One region of the Micromonospora sp. NPDC049171 genome, then DNA from elsewhere that is predicted to be linked to it. Evidence: riboswitches for the same ligand, from Rfam matches in the RefSeq annotation. Region 1 holds a riboswitch; each other region holds the start of a gene.

Region 1 (2,185 bases):
GGTGTACCGTCCGTGCCGGCAATTAGACCGCAAGCCGGCATGGCGGCGCGATAAAGACACGAAGAGTTGTTGCTGGACCGGTTCCTCCTGCGACCGTCTCTTGATTAAGTGAGGTGGAGACGGGTGGGAGCGGCTTCGTCACAAATGGTTACCAATTCGGCGATCCCCGAACTCCCCCCGCATTGCAACAGCCTCTCATGATGATCTATAGATGTCTAGCCTCGTTGTATTGATCTGATTACCCGCTGCTATGTACTTCGTCGTCATTGCGGCATTTTCGCGGCGATCGTGCTGATCGCAGTGGGTAAGGGGTGCCGTAGGGATCGATGGCGGCGAAGGTCCGGATAAGACGGCAGTCGACCCTGATTTCATCTCCGTCAGTGCAAAGTGAGGCATTCGGATCCGCCGGCACTGCGGCGGCCGGTTCTTCCGTCAGACCCACAGTTGAAGCGCGCCGCCGTCGCCGTGCTGGCCCTGGCCGTAGCAGTGCTGGCATTTCCTGACCCGCCGCCCCGCGGACGGGCTCACCGACCAGGCCGTCGACCGTTGCTCGCTCCGGAGGCTTCCTGGGCACGAACGGCTGTTCGGCCAGCGGGGGCCCCTGGATCGGCGTCGGCAGAACTCGGTCACTCCATCGTCCAGCGATTGTGGTGAATCACCGACGACACCGGGCGTCGCTGGCGCCAGCCGTGCCGCTCCAGGTCCGGCGTCTGCTCCAGATGGGTGACCGGGCCGAGGCAGAGCCACGCCACCGGGCGGACGGTGGCCGGGATGCCGAGCAGGTCGCGCAGGAACGGCTCCCGGTAGAACGAGACCCAACCAACCCCGAGTTGCTCGGCGGTCGCGGCCAGCCACAGGTTCTGGATTGCCAGACAGACCGAGTAGAGGCCGGCGTCGGCGATCGCGTGACGGCCGAGCACCGCCGGTCCACCCCGCTGCGGGTCGTATGTGACCACGACCGACAACGTCGACTCGCGTACACCATCGATCTTGATCCGGGTGAAGCGTTCCTTCGCCGCACCGTCGAGAGTGGCCGCGAAGGTGTCCCGTTCCCGCTGTACGTGCTGGTGGAACTCCTGCCGCAGCTCGGGATCGCGGACCAGGATGAAGTCCCAGGGCTGGGAGAGGCCGACGCTCGGTGCGGCGTGCGCCGCCGTGAGGATCCGGTTCAACGTCTCGTCCGGGATCGGCGCCCCGGTGAACTGGGCACGTACGTCCCGGCGGCGGTGGATGGTCTCGTAGAGTCCGGTGTTCATGGCAGGCTCCCGCTGCGCTCGTGCCCCTGACGGGGTCGATGACGCGAGGCCGGTCTTCGGACTCCCGGATCTACGCTGGTCACCCGCCTTCCCAACCCCGCAGGGTCAGTGGCTGCGTCTGGTACGCGTGGGTGGCAGCTCCCCGGTCACCGCGGCGGGCCCGTGCCGGACTCACACCGGCTTCCCGATTCTCCCCACTGGCGCGGGGCACCTCGCAACGTTTGTGCCACCGTGCACCATAGCGGCCCCCGACGAGCCCGGGGCCTGTCTCGCCAAAGGTGTTCCGGCGGTCCTGGGACAGCGGAGCGACTCGCCCAGCCGTTAGCATCGCGCTGATTCCCGCCCCCATTACGGAGACCTCCATGCGCAAACTTGCCGCCGCCGCCCTCGTGGGCGTGCTCGTGGCCGTTCTTCCGGCAGCGGCCGCCCTGGCCGCCGAGCCCAAGCCGGATATCGCGGTGACCTCCGCCGCCGACAAGGCCAACTACGCCGAGGGCGAGACCTTCACCATCACGGTCACGGTGAAGAACAAGAGCTCTGTCGACGCCAGGCACGTGCACTACACCGGCGGCGACAGCGAGGGCGTCGACGGTGTCGCCTACGGTGAGCTGTCGACCGGCTTCGACCTCGCCGCCGGCGCCACCAAGACCGTTCAGATCACCGGCAAGACCAACCATGTGGCGTGGCAGTCCGGCTACGGGTTCGTTGCCTTCTCGCTTGCCGCCGACAACGGCGAGGCCAACGACGCCGACAACATCACCAGCGTGCGGCTGCTGGTGGCGGGCGTCTTCGACGATCTCGGCGGCTACGTCTTCCAGGGTGAGTCCTATGACGCCGAGTGGACGCCCCGGACGCCTGGCGTCCCGGGTGTCAAGGTCGTCGCCACCAGTGCCGACGGCAAGACGACGTACGCCGAGGCCAGCACAGAC
Region 2 (2,185 bases), on a different contig from region 1:
CACCAGCACCACCGTCGAGTCCGGCGCGTGGCCGCCACCGACGTGACGCAGCCGAACCCCGACCGGCACCTCGGCCACGTCGGCGAAGGTCCGGCGCGGCGGCAGGACGGCGAACCCCTCCCAGGAGTCCACCGCGAGCGCCCGGGCCCGGAAGCTCGGGCCGAGGCGTGGATCGGCCCGTACCTGCTCGCGCAGATAGTGGTGACTCCACGGGCGGGCGGCCTCGGCGCGCAGCAACGGTACGGCCGACTCGTGCCCGACGATCTCCAGGTCGGGCCAGGCGCAGGCGCCCCAGACGTGGTCCCAGTGGTGGTGGGTGTAGACGAGCCAGCGTGGCTGCGGCAGGCCGGCGGCGGTCAGCGCGGCCTGGATCTCCCGGGCGTGCGCGGGGCTCTGCCCAGCGTCGATCATCACACTGCCGCGCTCGTCGGCGACGACGGCGACGCCGGCCTGGACCGCGTCCGGGTCGGGATCGCCCGGACAGAGCCAGACCCGACCGGCGAGGTGGTGGAATCGCATGGCGACGATGGTGATCGACCCCCGAGATTGATCGCGGACGTTGGGCCAGTGGCCGCCGATCCTAGGTGAGGATGTCGACCGGCACCGCGCGGCCGGATGATCGGCGCAGGTCAGAGTCCCTCGGCCATCCTTTGCTCTGCATACCTATCTGCACCAGACACGGAGCGTCACCGGTGCAGATAGGTATGCAGAGCAAAGGACGTCGGCATTGATCTGGGGCACTGCGCCGTGCGGAGTCGCGCTCGCGCCAATCGCCGAAGCTCGATGAGTGCCGCCCGCCTGGCGGGGCCGGACCGGCGTTGACCGGCGGCGCGGCGGTGTGGCAGCATTCGCGGCCTGACGGCAGTGAAGGAAGTCGGTGCGATTCCGACGCGGTCCCGCCACTGTCACCGGGGAGCGATCCCCCCTCGTGAGTCACGGCCGTGTGTCTGCGGTTGGAAGGCCGGGGGAGAGCGTCGATCCGGAAGCCAGGATACTTCGGCCGTCGGGACGTACCCCAGGGCGTGGACACCCGAGGAGGACCCGATGACGCACGGCGTCTCATTCATCGACGAGCATCGTCATGATCCGCATCGCGGGCGACACACCGCATCCGGAACCGGCCGCGCCCGCACGTCTGGCGCCGGTTGCCTCGACGCGCGCCAGGCCGCTGGCTTCCGGTACCGCTGAGCCGAGCGCCCGCCGCTGACCGGCTCCGACGCCCGCGTCGACGAGTCCGGCAGCGCCGTCGTACCGGCTGACGCCGCACCCACCCGCTTCGTCCAGGTCGCCTCCGCAGCGGCCAGGGCGTCACTCTCCGGAGCCCGCCGTGCGCATCCTGCTGCTCTCCACCGCCGACACCGACCTGCTGGCCGCCCGCGCCAGCGGCGCCGACTACCGGCTCGCCAACCCCGCGCGGGTCGCCGCCGACGAGGTGCCCGCCCTGCTCGACGGGGTCGCCCTCGTCGTCGTACGCCTGCTCGGCGGTCGACAGGCGTGGCCGGACGGCCTCGCCGAGGTGCTCGGCACCGGGGTGCCGACTGTCGTGCTCGGTGGCGAGGCGCTGCCCGACGCGGAGCTGATGGCCATCTCCACAGTGCCGTCCGGGGTCGTCACCCAGGCGTTGGCGTACCTGGTCGAGGGCGGGCCGGACAACCTGGCGCAACTGGCCCGGTTCCTCTCCGACACGGTGCTGCTCACCGGCGAGGGGTTCGCCCCGCCCACCCCCACCCCGGCGTACGGCGTGCACGGCGAACACCCGACCGACCCGGACCGGCCCACCGTGGGGATCGTCTTCTACCGGGCGCACGCCCTCGCCGGCAACACCGGGTTCGTCGACGTGCTCGCGGACGCGGTCCACAAGGCCGGCGGCAACCCGCTGCCGATCTTCTGCGGCTCGCTGCGCGGGCTCACCACCGGCGCCGGCCCGCTCGGGCTGTTCGCCCGCTGCGACGCGCTGCTGGTCACCGTGCTCGCCGCCGGCGGTGCGGTCGCCGCGGACGCCTCCGGAGGTGGCGACGAGGACGCCTGGGACGTCGGCGCGCTGGCCGCCCTGGACGTGCCGGTCATCCAGGCGCTCTGCCTGACCAGCACCCGGGCGCAGTGGGAGGCCAGCGACGCCGGGCTGTCCCCGTTGGACGCGGCGATGCAGGTGGCCATCCCCGAGTTCGACGGTCGGATCGTCACC
Region 3 (2,185 bases), on a different contig from region 1:
CGAAGCCGGTCACCTCCGTGCCGATTGCCGCGACGACGCCGGCGAGGTCCAGGCCGAGCACCGCAGGAGGCTGGACACGCGCGTGCGCGGCCTTTCCTGCCTGGATCTTCGTGTCGAGCGGGTTGACGCCGCTGGCGACGATCCGCACCAGCACCTGCCCGCGCCCGGGGGTGGGTTGATCGATCTCCTCGATCGTCAGTGGAACGTCGAACTCCCGCAGCACCGCAGCGCGCATAACCATCCACACTCTCCGTGATCGAGTCTTCACGTGGACGTTATCCGACCGGACCGGCGGCGGGGCGGGTTCCTCGGACCACGCCAGCGCCGCCACGGGCGGGCCGGGCGCGGGTCAGTCCTCTTCGGCACCGTCGAGCAACGCGCGTCGCAGCGCCAGCCGGTGCTTCCGGCGGATCTCCGCCTCCCGGTAGCGTCGCCGGTCCCCGTCGGTCTCCGGTAGCAGCGGCGGCACGGTACGAGGCTGGCCGTCGTCGTCGATGGCGACCATGACCAGGTGGGCGGTGGCCACGTCGGTGGGTGGCACCGCCCGGTCCCACCGGTCGGCGGTGACCTTGACGGCCACCTCCATCGAGCTGCGGCCGGCCCAGGTGATCCGGGCGTCGACGTGTACGACGTCGCCGACCCGCACCGCGCGTAGGAACGCCGTCTCGTCGATGGCGGCGGTCACCGCCGGCCCGTCGGAGTGCCGGGCGGCGACCACACCGGCGACGGAGTCGATGAGGTTGAGGATCCGGCCGCCGTGCACCGTACCCATCAGGTTGGTGTGGTGCTGGTCCATGATCTGCGACAGGGTCAGGTGCGACGCCGACGGCGCTCGGCCGGCGATGGTGGCGGTGTCGTGCACAGCGGTAGTCCGTCCCTCGGAACCCACACCGCCGGTTCGCGGACACGCTGACGAGGATCTGGCCGCGCACCACACGCACGGCCGGTCACCCGCTCAGCCCACCCGCGAGGCCGACGGCAGCGCACACGGTTGTGTACGCGGCGCCGGCAGGTCTTCGGACTCGCGGGCCCGACCGGTCGTGCCGGTCCCCTACTGGCCGTCGCTTCCCGGGCCACTGGCCCAGTGCTGATGACGGCGGTCGTTCCCACTCACCGCTGCGGGGCAGCCCCGGATTTCCACCGGGTTCCCTCTTACGACGCCCAGCCGGTCACGACGGGGCGAACCAGCGCCGCGGGGAGCATAGCTGGCCTGGGGATCTGTCCACCCGGGGCGTCCGGCCGCGGCGGCGGATGACCGCATCGTCGACTTTTGTCGTTCGAGGAAGAAGATCGTCACCTCTTGAAAAAAGTCTCGCGCGGGTGAGGATATCCAGATGCGTCGTCTCCCCCAGACTTGCGGGCGGGTGGTCTCGGGCCTCCTCGCGTTCCTCCTCGCCTCGGCGGTCGCCCTCCTCGCGTCCACCCAACCCGCCGCGGCGCACGGGACCCTCGCCACGTCCACACCGGCGAGCGGCGCCACCGTGCGCGAGCCGTTGACGTCGGTGCGGCTCCTCTTCACCGAGAAGGCCGCCGCCAACGCGTTCTTCACGATCACCGCCCCGGGCGGCACCCGTGTCGACAACGGCTGGTCGCCGGGGGAGCCGCAGCCGCTGGAGAAGCCGGTACGGGAGTACTTCCTGGTCAACGGGAAGTTCGAGCCTCGGGAGTACACGACGGGGTTCCCCGCGGTGGTGGCCGTCGCCCACCTGCCCGCCAAGGGCCAGTATTCGGTGAGCTACCTGTCGGTCGCCTCGGACGGCGACGCCGTGCGGGGCACCCTGACCTTCCGTTACGAGGGGCGGGTGACGGCAGCGCCGAAGGGGTGGAGCCCGCCGTCGACCCAGCCGGACCCGGCGCTGGTGGCCGCGGCCGAGCAGCACAACACGTCCGGGCAGGCGTCTGCGGTGCCGACCACGGCGGACGATCCGTCGACCCCGCCGGCTGCGGCGGCTCCGGAGACCGGGTCGACCGACAAGAGCGGTCCCGGCGCACTGGCCTGGACCGGGTTGGCGTTGGTCGCGGCAGTCGGGGCGGTGGCCGGGTTCGTCGTCTGGCGTCGCCGATCGGCTTCCGCCGGCACACCCACCGGCCGGGGCCGTACCTCGGCGGCGACCTCCGGTCGACGCGGCGGTGGCACCCGTGCTCCGAACCGGGCCGGCGCTGGTAAGACCACCGGCGGCAAGAC
Region 4 (2,185 bases), on a different contig from region 1:
TCGGTGCACAGGTTGGACAGGTGCACCACGTTGCCGTCCTCGGCGGTCTGGTTGCACAGCCGGTTCGCGGCGTCCTTGAAGGTCATCCACCCGTTGCCGGTCTGGGCGAGGGTGCGCATCATCTTGCCGTACAGCTCCCGCGCCGGGACCTGCCGCACGTGGCGACCCTGCGCCTCGGCCTGCCGGTAGGCGGCGTCGAACCGTTCCCCCCACAGGTCGGGCAGCTCGGGCACCTCGTGCGGGTCGAACAGCGACCACATCTCGTCGGCCTCGACCCGGCGCATGAACTCGTCCGGGACCCAGTTGGCCAGGTTCAGGTTGTGGGTGCGGCGGGCGTCCTCGCCGGTGTTGTCCCGCAGTTGCAGGAACTCCTCGACGTCCGGGTGCCACGGCTCCAGGTAGACGCAGGCCGCGCCCTTGCGCCGGCCACCCTGGTTGACCGCGGCGACGCTCGCGTCCAGCGTGCGCAGCCACGGCACGATGCCGTTGGACTGCCCGTTGGTGCCGCGGATCAGCGCGCCCCGGGACCGCACCCGGGAGTACGCGATGCCGATGCCGCCGGCGAACTTGGACAGGTTGGCGACCTGGGCGTACCGCTGGTAGATCGAGTCCAACTCGTCGCGCGGAGAGTCGACCAGATAGCAGGAGGACATCTGGGTGTGCCGGGTGCCGGAGTTGAACAACGTCGGTGAGCTGGGCAGATAGGCCAGGCTGGACATCAGCCGGTAGAAGCCGACCGCCTCGTCCGGCGTCTGGGACAGCCCGCAGGCCACCCGCAGCAGCCAGTACTGCGGGGTTTCCAGCACCAGCCGGCTGGTGGGGTGGCGCAGCAGGTACCTGTCGTACACCGTGCGCAGGCCGAAGTACTCGAACCTCCGGTCGCCGTCGGTGTCGATGGCGTCGTCGAGCATCGCGGCGTGCGCGGCGACGAACGCGGCGGTGTCGTTCCCGATCAGGCCCTCGGCGTGACCGACCCGGATCGCCGCGCTGAACGAGGTGACGCCCTGCCGACGCACCTCCTTGTCGACGTAGCCGGCCAGCAGCCGGGCCGCGAGGCGGGAGTACTGCGGCTCCTCACCGATCATCTCGGCGGCGGTCTGGATGGACAGCCGGTCCAGCTCGGCAGTCGTCGCGCCGTCGTACAGCCCGCTGATCGTGCGGGTGGCGACGCGCATCGGGTCGACGTCGGTCAGGTCGTCGGCCCACCGCTCGACCGCCCGGACGATCTTGTTGACGTCCACGGACTCGGTGGTGCCGTTGCGCTTGCGGACCTGCATCGGCGTCCGCCGCAGGACCGCGTCGCCGCTTGCCGGGACTACCTCGGTGACTGTCACCACTCACTCCTCGCGAGTTCGAGACCTGATGGCCTTCGGACGCGTGGAGACAGACACCGGCGGACGCCACGCCGGGCAGGCGCGGGTCAGGTGGCGTCGGCCGTCCCACGCGGCCTCGGACCGCCGCCCACCCGGGTGCGGGTGCACGGCGCGCTGGCAGGTCTTCGGACTCGCGGGCACGACCGGGTCGCCGGTCTCCTACTGGCCGTCGCTTCCCAGACCGATTGGTGGCCCAGTGCTCATGACGGCTGTCGTTCCCACTCACCGCTGCGGGACAGTCCCGGATTTCCACCGGGTTCCCTCTTGCCTCGACCGCTCGGGATGAACGGCCGAACCAGCTGCGCTCGACACCATATATAGGGACGCTGCGGTTGTCACACCCCACATGTCGGTCCCGGGCGTGTCGGCGCCGTGACTGGTGATGGTCGTCACCGGCTCGCCCGGACCCGCGCCGAACCAGGCCGGCGGGCGGCAGCCCACGCCCGCGCGGACGTGACATCGAGCAGGTGCCGTCATGCGGAAAGGTGTGATGTATTAAGTCTCCAGACGTAAGGATCCCTATTTATTTCCGGCCATCAATGTCAGAATCTGAAGTGGACATCCAATCTTCCGCGCGCACTATCCACTTCTCGCAGCAATATCCCAATCCCGCCGGGCGCACATCAACAGTCCGTGAACGACGACGTGCCGTCGCGCCGCAGAGTGTCTACCAGCGCCACGAATCTCGCCGCAGCCGCTGCCGAGGCCCGTGGGCCGGATGCGGCGACCGGGAGGACAGCGCGCTGACGCATTCGCATCGGGACCGAAACATTGGATGTCTTGGATTCACAGGTGATCGACGTCGTTGACGT

The links. A riboswitch is a leader RNA that binds a small molecule or an ion and turns the genes downstream of it on or off. The one in region 1 is predicted to bind cobalamin.
Region 2: linked by a shared signal. The riboswitch ahead of cobN (cobaltochelatase subunit CobN) and the one ahead of bluB (5,6-dimethylbenzimidazole synthase) in region 1 are both predicted to bind cobalamin.
Region 3: linked by a shared signal. The riboswitch ahead of AB0B14_RS00635 (acyl-CoA thioesterase) and the one ahead of bluB (5,6-dimethylbenzimidazole synthase) in region 1 are both predicted to bind cobalamin.
Region 4: linked by a shared signal. The riboswitch ahead of AB0B14_RS07605 (ribonucleoside-diphosphate reductase subunit alpha) and the one ahead of bluB (5,6-dimethylbenzimidazole synthase) in region 1 are both predicted to bind cobalamin.

What each region holds. Positions count from the first base shown of each region.
Region 1 is NZ_JBEZDJ010000007.1:117,393-119,577, reverse strand. It holds gene bluB (5,6-dimethylbenzimidazole synthase) at 627-1,256, opposite strand; cobalamin riboswitch at 1,286-1,486, opposite strand; gene AB0B14_RS11355 (SdrD B-like domain-containing protein) at 1,619-2,185, shown strand, end outside.
Region 2 is NZ_JBEZDJ010000008.1:113,287-115,471, forward strand. It holds gene AB0B14_RS12630 (MBL fold metallo-hydrolase) at 1-519, opposite strand, end outside; cobalamin riboswitch at 868-997, shown strand; gene cobN (cobaltochelatase subunit CobN) at 1,328-2,185, shown strand, end outside.
Region 3 is NZ_JBEZDJ010000001.1:178,064-180,248, reverse strand. It holds gene AB0B14_RS00640 (zinc-dependent alcohol dehydrogenase family protein) at 1-241, opposite strand, end outside; gene AB0B14_RS00635 (acyl-CoA thioesterase) at 350-862, opposite strand; cobalamin riboswitch at 990-1,204, opposite strand; gene AB0B14_RS00630 (copper resistance protein CopC) at 1,335-2,185, shown strand, end outside.
Region 4 is NZ_JBEZDJ010000004.1:260,567-262,751, forward strand. It holds gene AB0B14_RS07605 (ribonucleoside-diphosphate reductase subunit alpha) at 1-1,277, opposite strand, end outside; cobalamin riboswitch at 1,472-1,688, opposite strand.